Siphonobacter curvatus: one gene and its partners. The protein of the gene in region 3 interacts with the protein of the main gene of each other region in a pairwise test. Links are inferred from orthologs where the notes say so. Each region holds a gene or a part of one and is shown on either strand. Other genes may lie near its edges.

What was found.
Region 1: the proteins of C5O19_RS08415 (region 3) and C5O19_RS23080 interact in binary tests that used the Escherichia coli proteins (3 or more experiments, as listed by UniProt). The link is inferred for Siphonobacter curvatus from one-to-one orthologs.
Region 2: the proteins of C5O19_RS08415 (region 3) and dnaE interact in binary tests that used the Escherichia coli proteins (3 or more experiments, as listed by UniProt). The link is inferred for Siphonobacter curvatus from one-to-one orthologs.

The regions. Positions count from the first base shown.
Region 1 is NZ_PTRA01000007.1:55,448-58,490, forward strand. The notes cover bases 68-2,954. They hold C5O19_RS23080 (cytochrome c oxidase subunit I), read right to left. Parts: upstream 2,516-2,954; coding sequence 620-2,515; downstream 68-619. Other genes in these bases: C5O19_RS23075 (COX15/CtaA family protein), read right to left, coding at 68-458; C5O19_RS23085 (cytochrome c oxidase subunit II), read right to left, coding at 2,546-2,954. In the rest of the region: more of C5O19_RS23075, read right to left, coding at 1-67; more of C5O19_RS23085, read right to left, coding at 2,955-3,043. UniProt on the Escherichia coli protein: Cytochrome bo(3) ubiquinol oxidase is the terminal enzyme in the aerobic respiratory chain of E.coli that predominates when cells are grown at high aeration.
Region 2 is NZ_PTRA01000001.1:3,688,398-3,692,695, reverse strand. What follows is about bases 103-4,244. They hold dnaE (DNA polymerase III subunit alpha), read left to right. Parts: upstream 103-441; coding sequence 442-4,044; downstream 4,045-4,244. Other genes in these bases: C5O19_RS15285 (beta propeller repeat protein), read right to left, coding at 103-140. In the rest of the region: more of C5O19_RS15285, read right to left, coding at 1-102. UniProt on the Escherichia coli protein: DNA polymerase III is a complex, multichain enzyme responsible for most of the replicative synthesis in bacteria. This DNA polymerase also exhibits 3' to 5' exonuclease activity. The alpha chain is the DNA polymerase catalytic subunit.
Region 3 is NZ_PTRA01000001.1:2,055,071-2,058,033, forward strand. What follows is about bases 85-2,891. They hold C5O19_RS08415 (methionine aminotransferase), read left to right. Parts: upstream 85-809; coding sequence 810-1,973; downstream 1,974-2,891. Other genes in these bases: C5O19_RS08405 (sterol desaturase family protein), read left to right, coding at 85-420; C5O19_RS08410 (phosphoribosylpyrophosphate synthetase), read left to right, coding at 494-808; C5O19_RS08420 (redoxin domain-containing protein), read right to left, coding at 2,164-2,778. Outside these bases: more of C5O19_RS08405, read left to right, coding at 1-84. UniProt on the Escherichia coli protein: Shows aminotransferase activity with methionine and histidine as substrates, and to a lesser extent also with phenylalanine.

The DNA of each region.
Region 1 (3,043 bases), on a different replicon or contig from region 3:
ACGAAAATAATGACGATTGCCACTAGCATATGGAGCGTAATGATCAAAGGCTTCAATTCGGTGGAAACCACTTTGGCTCCTAACCAGCCTTGAAAACCCATTAATACAAAGCTCACCAGCGAAAGCCAGAACAGCGAACGGTCTTTATTCCAGTATTTGAGTGACGTCAATAACGTAGCAAATACAAAAAGGCCCGCTAGTACGCCTACAAGTCGGTTTATGTATTCAGTCCAGGTTTTCACTGGATTAAACAGCACCTCCCCTTTGAGTTTGGCACCAAAGATTTCCTGATAATTTGCGGGTAATTGAGAGATATCCGTAGGTGGTACCCAAGTTCCGAAACATCGGGGCCAGTCGGGACAACCCATACCCGCTCCCGTACTTCGCACCACGCCACCTGCTACGACTACTAAGTACACAACAACAATCGTAGCAATGCCTAATTTTCTAAAGTTCATAGCGGCACGCTTGCTTCTACTAGGCAACAAAGATACAATCGAAATTATTCCCCCGATAAAAAGATTTCAATCCGTTGATTGGCTTGAATGCTAGAACGCATAAAAAAGAAAGGGCTCTGGAAGGAGCCCTTTCTTTTTTATGCGTTTGGTCAGCTACCGAATTAATGACCACCTGATTTGGCAGACACTTCTTTCTGGAAGACATGTAATTCTTCAATAGCTTTCTCTAAAGCAATTTGCTCCGTTTCTTCCGGTAAGTTAGACTCGGGCGTTGAAGAGAAAGGTACCGTTTGAGGAATATAGTCTTCTACTGCACCTGGTTTTGAATAATCGTAAGGCCAACGATATACGGCAGGGATAGGTCCTTCCCAGTTACCGTGACCCGGTACCACAGGAGCCGTCCATTCGATCGTGTTCGAACGCCAGGGGTTTTGTACGGACTTCTTACCCTTAAACATAGAGTAGAAGAAGTTCCAGGCAAAGAGACCCTGTGAAGCGAACGTAACGATAGCTGCTACACTGATGAACATGTTCAAATCAGCAAAAGAGTTCGTTAGATCGTACGTTGAGAACGAATAGTAACGACGGGGGAAACCGGCGATACCGATGTAGTGCATGGGGAAAAACACGCAGAATACCCCGATGAATGTAAGCCAGAAGTGAATGTAACCCAGCGTATCATTCATCATACGGCCATACATTTTAGGGAACCAGTGGTATACCCCAGCCATCAGTCCAAAGAAGGAGGCAGAACCCATTACTAAGTGGAAGTGAGCCACTACAAAGTACGTATCGTGTAATTGGATATCCAGAGCGGCATTACCCAAGATAATACCCGTAACCCCACCCGCAACGAAAAGCGATACCAGACCGATGGAGAACAACATAGCCGGTGTAAAGACGATGTTACCTTTCCACAGCGTAGTGATGTAGTTAAAGGCTTTTACAGCAGAGGGCACCGCAATGATCAGCGTCAGGAACATAAACACCGAACCCAGGAAGGGGTTCATACCCGATACGAACATGTGGTGAGCCCATACGATAAAGGCCAGTAAGGTAATTCCTAACATCGAACCAATCATGGCTCGGTAACCGAAGATAGGCTTACGAGAGTTCGTAGCAATAACTTCAGAAGTAATACCCAAGGCTGGTAATAATACGATGTATACTTCAGGGTGACCCAGGAACCAGAACAAGTGCTGGAACAGAATGGCCGATCCACCTTGCTGAGGCAACGCTTCACCACCGATGTAGATTTCAGAGATGTAGAAGCTCGTACCGAAGCTACGGTCAAAAATCAATAACAGAGCTGCCGCTAACAGTACAGGGAATGAAAGCAGACCCAATACGGCAGTCAAGAAGAATGACCAAATCGTCAGCGGAAGCTTGCTAAAAGACATACCCCGCGTACGCAGGTTGATAATCGTCGTGATGTAGTTCAAACCTCCCATCAACTGAGAAACAATGAACAAAGCCATCGAAATCAACCAAAGCGTCATCCCCATTCCTGAGCCATTAGAAGCCGTTGGAATAGCCGATAAAGGCGGATAAATTACCCAACCCCCGGCAGCTGGTCCCGTTGAAATAAACAGGGAAGCAAACATGATCAAACCAGCGACTAGGAAGAACCAGAACGAAAGCATGTTCAGGAATCCGGAAGCCATATCACGTGCTCCAATTTGTAAAGGAATCAAGAAGTTCGAGAACGTACCACTCAAACCTGCCGTCAGTACGAAGAATACCATGATGGTACCGTGCATCGTAACTAAAGCCAGATAGAATTCTGTTTCCAGTTTTCCTTCTGCATTGATCCAGTTGCCTAAAAGCCACCGCAGTCCATCCAGTTTCAAATCAGGAAAACCTAATTGAAGACGGAACAGAATGGAAAGCAATCCACCAATGAATGCCCAGATAATACCCGTTACCAGATACTGTTTGGCAATCATTTTATGGTCTTCCGAGAAGACGTACTTCTGGATGAAAGTTTGCTCGTGATGCTCATGCTCGTGCTCATGAACGTCATGAACGTCGTGATGATCGTCGTGAGTCAGTGCCATATCTTCTTTTTTAGTTTTTAAGATGCAAAATTAACGTAGGGAAGCAGTAGCACCCGAAGCAGCGGCCGTACTATCAGCCGGAGCTGCTTCTCCTTCAGGGGCAGACTCACCCGCGGGAGCTTCTTCAGCCGACTCCGTATACTTCATTGCTTTTGCTTTCAAACGAGCCGGTACACGATCCAAATAGCTAGTATTGGTAGCCAAGAAAGATTTCTGGGTTTTCAACCAAGCTTTGAAGTCGTCTTCTTCCAATACCACTACGTTCATTTTCATAGAGAAGTGACCCTGGCCACAAATCTCCGTACAGTTGAGACGATACTCGAATTTAGGATCGTTCGTCTCGGCTTTCATCTCGTCCGTTGTTTTCGTTGCCGTAAACCAGAATTTGGTAGGCATACCTGGCACCGCATCCATTTTCACCCGTAAGTGAGGAAGGAACACGCTGTGCAGTACGTCACGTGCACGAATTTTCAATAATACCGGCACCCCTTTGGGGAGGTACAAGGTATTGCTGATTACGTCATCAAA
Region 2 (4,298 bases), 1.6 Mb from region 3 along the record:
AGAAGTGATTCCGGGTCGGAAGTCCGTTGAATGATTCCTTCTTCGATGACTGTATGAGGTGTACGAGAGCTAAAGGCAAGGTACTTTTTACGACGGTTAAGTTTTAGTACATGAGCCACTTCCCAAACAATAAAAGACATCAACTCCACCATTTTGCCAGTGTAATAAATATCCTTACAAAAGGAAAAGAGGTGCTTGCTTAAATGTATGGGATGTTTAAGCGACAATGAAGCATACTTGGATGATAAAGCCATGAATTTATATCAATATAGGTTCTAATAAGTGATATCTATTTAGTTATCCACCGGTATTGATATTGGTTATCACGCATGATTAAACTTTCACGGAAAAACGTCTCCCGCTGGAACCTAACTTGCCCTCCTACGTTTTTCATCGTATCTTCAAGTTTGATTTTGTTGTAGGATAGAGAGCCCCGTTACTATGCATTTTTCCCATCTTCACTGCCATACCAAATTTTCCCTGCTCGATGGTGCCGCTGACATTGGCGGTATGTTCAAGAAAGCCAAGGCGGACGGACATTCGGCAGTAGCCATTACCGACCACGGTAATATGTTCGGCGTGTTCAAATTCGTGGCCGAAGCCGGAAAACACGGGGTAAAACCTATTGTAGGCTGTGAATTTTACGTGGTACAGGATCGGCATGAGCGGAAGTTTACCAAGGAAAAGAAAGACGTTCGGTATCACCAGCTGATGCTGGCTAAGAATGAAACGGGCTACCGAAATCTGGTCAAACTCTGCTCGCTGGGCTTTATTGAAGGCATGTACGGCAAGTACCCTCGTATCGATAAAACCCTGATCGAGCAATACCACGAAGGCCTCATTGCCACGACCTGCTGTATTGGAGCCAGCGTACCGAAAGCCATTCTGCGGAAGGGCGAAGAGGAAGGTGAAAAGGAGTTTCTGTGGTGGTTGAATATCTTCGGCGAAGACTTCTACGTCGAACTGCAGGATCACGAAATCCCCGATCAGAAGCGGGTCAATGAGGTGCTACTCAAGTTTGCCCGCAAGCATAACGTAAAGGTGATTGTTTCCAACGATAGTCACTACGTAGATCAGCAGGATGCCAACGCCCACGACATTTTGCTGTGCGTCAACACCGGTGAAAAGCAGAGTACGCCCTCGGCCAAGGACTTCTCGGATGACGAGGCCATGCCCCGCGGCTCGCGGTTTGCCTTTTACAACGATCAGTTTTATTTCAAGACAAAGAACGAAATGTTGCAGGTCTGGGGACACATTCCCGAAGGCCTGGACAATACCCAGGAGATTGTCGATAAGTGTTTCGATCCGAAACTGAAGAAAGACATTCTGCTGCCCAACTTCCCCATTCCCAACGAATTCAAGGTACACGCCGATGATACCCTGAACCAGTGGGAATACCTGCGTCACCTGACGTTTGAAGGAGCCCGCCAACGCTACGAAACCATCTCGCCCGAAGCCGAGGAACGCCTCAACTTCGAGCTGCATACCATCAAAACGATGGGCTTCGCCGGGTACTTCCTGATTGTAATGGACTTCATCAAGGCGGGGCGCGACATTGGCGTATTCGTCGGACCGGGCCGGGGCTCGGCGGCGGGTTCAGCGGTGGCGTACTGCATCGGGATTACGAACATTGATCCGATTAAGTACAATCTGCTGTTCGAGCGTTTCCTGAACCCTGACCGGAAATCCATGCCCGATATTGATACGGACTTTGACGATGCCGGTCGTCAGAAAGTCATTGATTACGTCGTCGAAAAATACGGTCGTAATCAGGTAGCCCAGATTGTGAGTTACACGGGGATGAAAGCCAAATCGGCCATTAAAGACGTAGGCAGGGTACTGGATTTACCGCTGGATGAGACGAATATCCTGACTAAACTGATTCCGGAAAAACCCCTGGATCTGAACCTGCAACGCGTCCTGCTGGCTCCCATCGACGGACCCGGCGGCGTGAAGGATAAAGAAGGCTGGGGCGGCGAGGAGATTCAGAATATCCAGAAGTTGCGGGATACGATGAAATCCAATACCGTCGCCGGAAAGGTGCTAACCGAAGCCCTGAAACTGGAAGGTTCCGTTCGGGGTACGGGTATCCACGCGGCGGGGATCATCATTGCTCCGATGGATTTGACGGAGATTATTCCCGTGTGTACCTCGAAAGATTCGGACTGGTTTATTACCCAGTTTGAAGGGAAAGTAATTGAGGATGCCGGGGTAATCAAGATGGACTTTTTGGGATTGTCCACGCTGACGATCCTGAAAAACGCTCTGGCTCTGATTAAGCAAAACCACGGCGTTGAGATTGATCTGGATACCTTACCGCTGGATGACGCCAAGACCTACGAGCTATTCCAACGCGGTGAAACCTACGCGATCTTCCAGTACGAAAGTCCGGGGATGCAGAAGTACATGAAGGAACTAAAACCCACGCGGTTTGAGGACCTTATTGCCATGAACGCCCTGTACCGACCCGGCCCAATTCAGTACATTCCTGAATTTATTGATCGGAAACACGGACGTAAACCCGTTGTGTATGACCTTCCCGAAATGGAAGAATACCTGGCCGATACCTACGGAATCACGGTGTACCAGGAGCAGGTAATGTTGCTGTCGCAGAAACTGGCGGGCTTCTCCAAAGGGGACGCCGACGTACTGCGGAAGGCCATGGGTAAGAAAGACCGGGCGACGCTGGATAAGATGAAGGGCAAATTCATGGAAGGAGCCGTAGCCAAAGGCCTGGATGCCAAAAAACTCGAAAAGGTCTGGACCGACTGGGAAGCCTTCGCTCAGTACGCCTTCAACAAGTCGCATTCGACCTGTTACGCGTTCGTAGCCTACCAAACAGCCTACCTGAAGGCCCACTATCCGGAAGAGTACATGGCGGCCAACTTAACCAACGAGCTGGGCGACATCAAAAAGATTACGCTCTTCATGGAGGAAACCCGCCGGATGGGTCTCGACGTATTAGGCCCTGACGTGAACGAATCCATCAAGGAATTCAACGTTAATAAGAAGAAGCAGATTCGGTTTGGCCTGGGTGGAATCAAGGGTACGGGCGATGCGGCCGTGGATAGCATCATTCAGGAACGAAATGCCAATGGTCCGTACCAGGATATTTTTGATTTCGTTACGCGGATCAACCTGCGTACGGTGAACAAGAAAACGCTGGAATCGCTGGCCTACGCCGGTGCCTTCGACAGCTTTGGCATTAACCGGGCGGCGTTTTTTGCCGATACGGGAACGGGTACGTTTATTGAAACACTGATTCGATACGCCAACAAACACCACGAAGAAAAAGCCGCCGCTCAGGTGTCCCTTTTCGGAGCGATGAGTGGGGGCGGCGGAGCCAACATGATGGCTCCCCGCGTACCGTCGACGGAGCCCTGGGCCCGGATGATCGAACTCAACCAGGAACGCGATGTGATTGGCGTATACATTTCCGGTCACCCGCTGGATGAGTTCCGGATTGAGCTGGATAACTTCTGCGATATTACGCTCGACCGTTTCCGCGATTCGGAAGAGGAAAAAAACTGGTACAACCGCGACGTCCGCATTGCCGGAATCGTGACCAAGTATCAGGAACGATACGCCAAGAATGGTAATCCCTTCTGTCTGTTTACGATTGAAGATTACGCCGGAAGCATGGAACTGGCCCTGTTTGGCGACGATTACGTCAAAATGGGTCAGTATGTAGCCCAGGATCGTTTCCTGTACATTCGGGGAAAACTACAACCCAGCTGGCGGAACCAGGGCCAGTACGAGTTCAAGGCGACCCAGATTCAGCTTCTGCCCGAAGTACGGGAGAAGATGTGTAAGCAGTTGAGTCTGGAGATTAACTTACAGGAAGTCAGCGGCGAATTGGTAGCCAGTCTGAGCGAGTTGTTCAAGCAGAATCCGGGCACCTGTAACTTATTCGTGAAACTCAAAGACTCGGAAAGTCCGGTAGAAGTAACGCTGCAAAGTCGCTTTAATAAAATCAACGTTTCGAATGATTTGATTAAGGGGTTGGAGCAGTTGGTGGGAAAGAACAGTTTTCGGTTGAATTAAGTGTTTTTAGTATAAAGGAAAGACCCACTGGCTTTGGTTGGTGGGTCTTTTTGTTTAAGCTACTTTTTGATTGCTGTTCATTGTGTTGCTTAACCTAAACGCCTATAAAGCAAGGGATCCTCAAAAAGAGGAAAAAAATAAATTTTGGTTTTTGATAACCTTATGTTGTTGATATCTATACTCTATAAATGAACTGAATTCTTAAGAATATAATCTTATAAGGACTTTTGTACAAAACCCTCACTTTTACCTTA
Region 3 (2,963 bases):
CGCCCCGCCAACTTTGATCCGCACGTGAGGGGTGAGTTGGAGGCTATTTTCATTGCCCAGCATCCCGAAGTAGTGGTAAGTCATCGGATGCGGAGCTATATTCTTGGGCAGCTGGTTGTCGTATCCCTACTACTATTCTTTCTGATTCTCTGGGACCAGTACTGGCCCTTACCGTTACAAGCGGGGGGAGGGGTTTTCATTGTACTGAGCCTAATTAATATCGGAGCAATTCTGGAAAAGAAAACCTGGGTGTTGTACTTGGAATACGCCCGCTTATGCAGTCTAATCCTGACTGCGTACGCCCTGACTAATAACCCCTGGTGGCTACTGACGCTGAATCTGGCCAGTGTAGTGATTCTCTTTACGTCGAATTACCTCCGCCGTCAATACGTGCATTGGGTGTACAATGAAGCGAGATAACCGAGGTTCGAAAACAGGAACTCCGGGTAAAGTCTTAACTTGCCCGGAGTTCTTCATGTAACGTAAACCTACCATGGCACAACCTACCGAACAAACCCTCGTAGACGTACTCAATCGGCTAAAAAATCAGGGCTACACGTTGGATTTTAATCTGGAAACGGATGCTCTGCACTGTCCGCAGGAAAGTCTACGCCTGCAACCCGAAGACTTTGAAATTGTAGAAACGGTTCGTCTGGAAGGCATGTCCGATCCGGATGACAATCTCATTGTATACGCAATCGAATCACACGGCGGCCAGAAAGGTACGTTGATCAGTCCCTACGGCGTTTACGCGGAAGACAGCACCAGTGCCGAGCTAGCCGCTAAACTTGCGGTAAATAGAACGTAGTATGTCCCTTGTTTCTTCCCTGACAACCAAATTGCCGAAAGTCGGTACCACTATTTTTACGACCATGTCCCAACTGGCCGCCGAACACGGTGCCCTGAATTTATCGCAGGGATTTCCGGGTTTCGACGGGTCACCCGCCTTACTGGCACTGGTCGAAAAGTATCTACGAAAAGGATTCAATCAATACGCTCCCATGACGGGCGTACAGCCCCTCCGGGAGGCCCTGGCTCGTAAAACGGAAGTCCAATACGGACAAGGGTATCATCCGGAACGGGAAATCACCATCACATCGGGAGCTACTGAGGCTCTGTTCGCGGCCATCACGGCGGTGGTACGCCCGGGTGATGAGGTACTGGTATTCGAACCGGCGTACGATAGTTACGTTCCCGCCATCGAACTCAATGGCGGAACGCCCGTCTTTGTCACCCTGGACGCTCCTGATTTTGCGGTCGACTGGGAAGACGTACGCCGCAAGATCACTGACCGTACGCGACTGATCATTGTAAATACGCCTCACAATCCAACGGGCTATGTCTGGACTCGTAATGACCTGGATCAGCTGGCTGCACTCATTCAGTACCGCGACATCTGGGTGGTTGCCGATGAAGTCTATGAACACATCACCTTCGATACTTATAACCACGTATCGCTGGCTCAGCATCCGCAATTGCGGGAGCGTACGTTTGTGTGTGGGTCCTTTGGGAAAACTTTTCACGTAACGGGCTGGAAAGTAGGGTACTGCCTGGCTCCGGCTGAGCTGAGTACGGAGTTTCGTAAAGTGCATCAGTATTTGACCTTTAGTACGGTGACACCCATCCAGTACGCCTTGGCTGAGTATCTCAATGAACCCGAGCACTACAAATCCGTGGCGGCTTTTTATCAGCAGAAGCGGGACTTTTTCCTGCGACAACTGGCCGGATCGACGTTTCAATGGAAACCTTCGCAGGGAACGTTTTTCCAGAATTTATCTTATCAAACCAAAGTGCCGGACTATGAACTAGCGGTGCGGCTGACCAAAGAAATTGGCGTAGCTTCCATTCCGACGTCCGTGTTTTTTCATCAGAAAAACGACCATAAGTTGCTGCGATTCTGCTTTGCCAAAGACGAAGAGACGTTAGAAAAAGCTGCCGAACGCCTGTGCCAGTGGCCCGGCTTTGTGAGCTGATTTGATTCCTTTTAAAAGTACAGCGGTCTGTAGTACACGGACCGCTTTTTTTTCATTCATAAGTGTACTATTCGCTGAGGAAGGAAGGCCCGAAAAACTAAAAATGCCTCCGGAAAATCCAGCGGCATTTTTCACCTTGATTGCATACACACTTACTTAAACTCTTGCCCCAAAGGGACTATATCGAATCCTAACGATTGTCGTACAGGGCCGTCAGTAACGCACGGCTGTTGCAAGTATTCGTCAGATTTTCATCAATGAAATCAAACACGATTTGCCGCTGCCGATTAATGACGTACACGGCTGGGATATAAGCGTCATCGGAAATGCCCGACACGCGTTCCCACAGCGGATGGGAGTCTGAATACACCCCAAAACTCCGGGCAATCTGGTTATACCGATCATAGGCCAGATTAAAATCCAAATCCTTCGAATCGGCGAGTTGCTGGAGCATCGGAGCGGGCTCGTTGGATAAGACGAGCAGATCGCCACCCAAACCCCGAATATTTTGATGCAAAGCCTGCAAAAAGCTCAAGTGCGAAGTCGCATAGGCATTCCAGCAGGGGCAATAAAAACTCAACACTAGCGGACGATGCTGAACTAACTCTCCCAGGGTCAGTTCGGATTGCGTTTGAAACCGGTCGGCGAGGGTTGCGTTCCAGACACCGGAGCTGGCTTTCAGCTGAAAAGAAGGAGCCGTATGACCCTGGTTTAAAGGAAGAACCCGTTCCGGACGGCGATGGGGTAGTGGCTTTACTTGTACCGCAGTAATTACACCTGATTCATCTTCAATTTCGTACAGCATGTTCTCGTGGGGATTAAGCTTGATGTAGTGGCTGCGGCGGGAGTCGAACCCGCGTCGGAGGCTTTGCAGGCCTCTGCCTCTCCACTCGACCACACAGCCCGTGTTGAATAATTGATCTGAAAACGTTTAAGGTTTGGAAGGTTTAAAGTTTGATAATGGGTCTTTGATTACGGATACAAAGATAT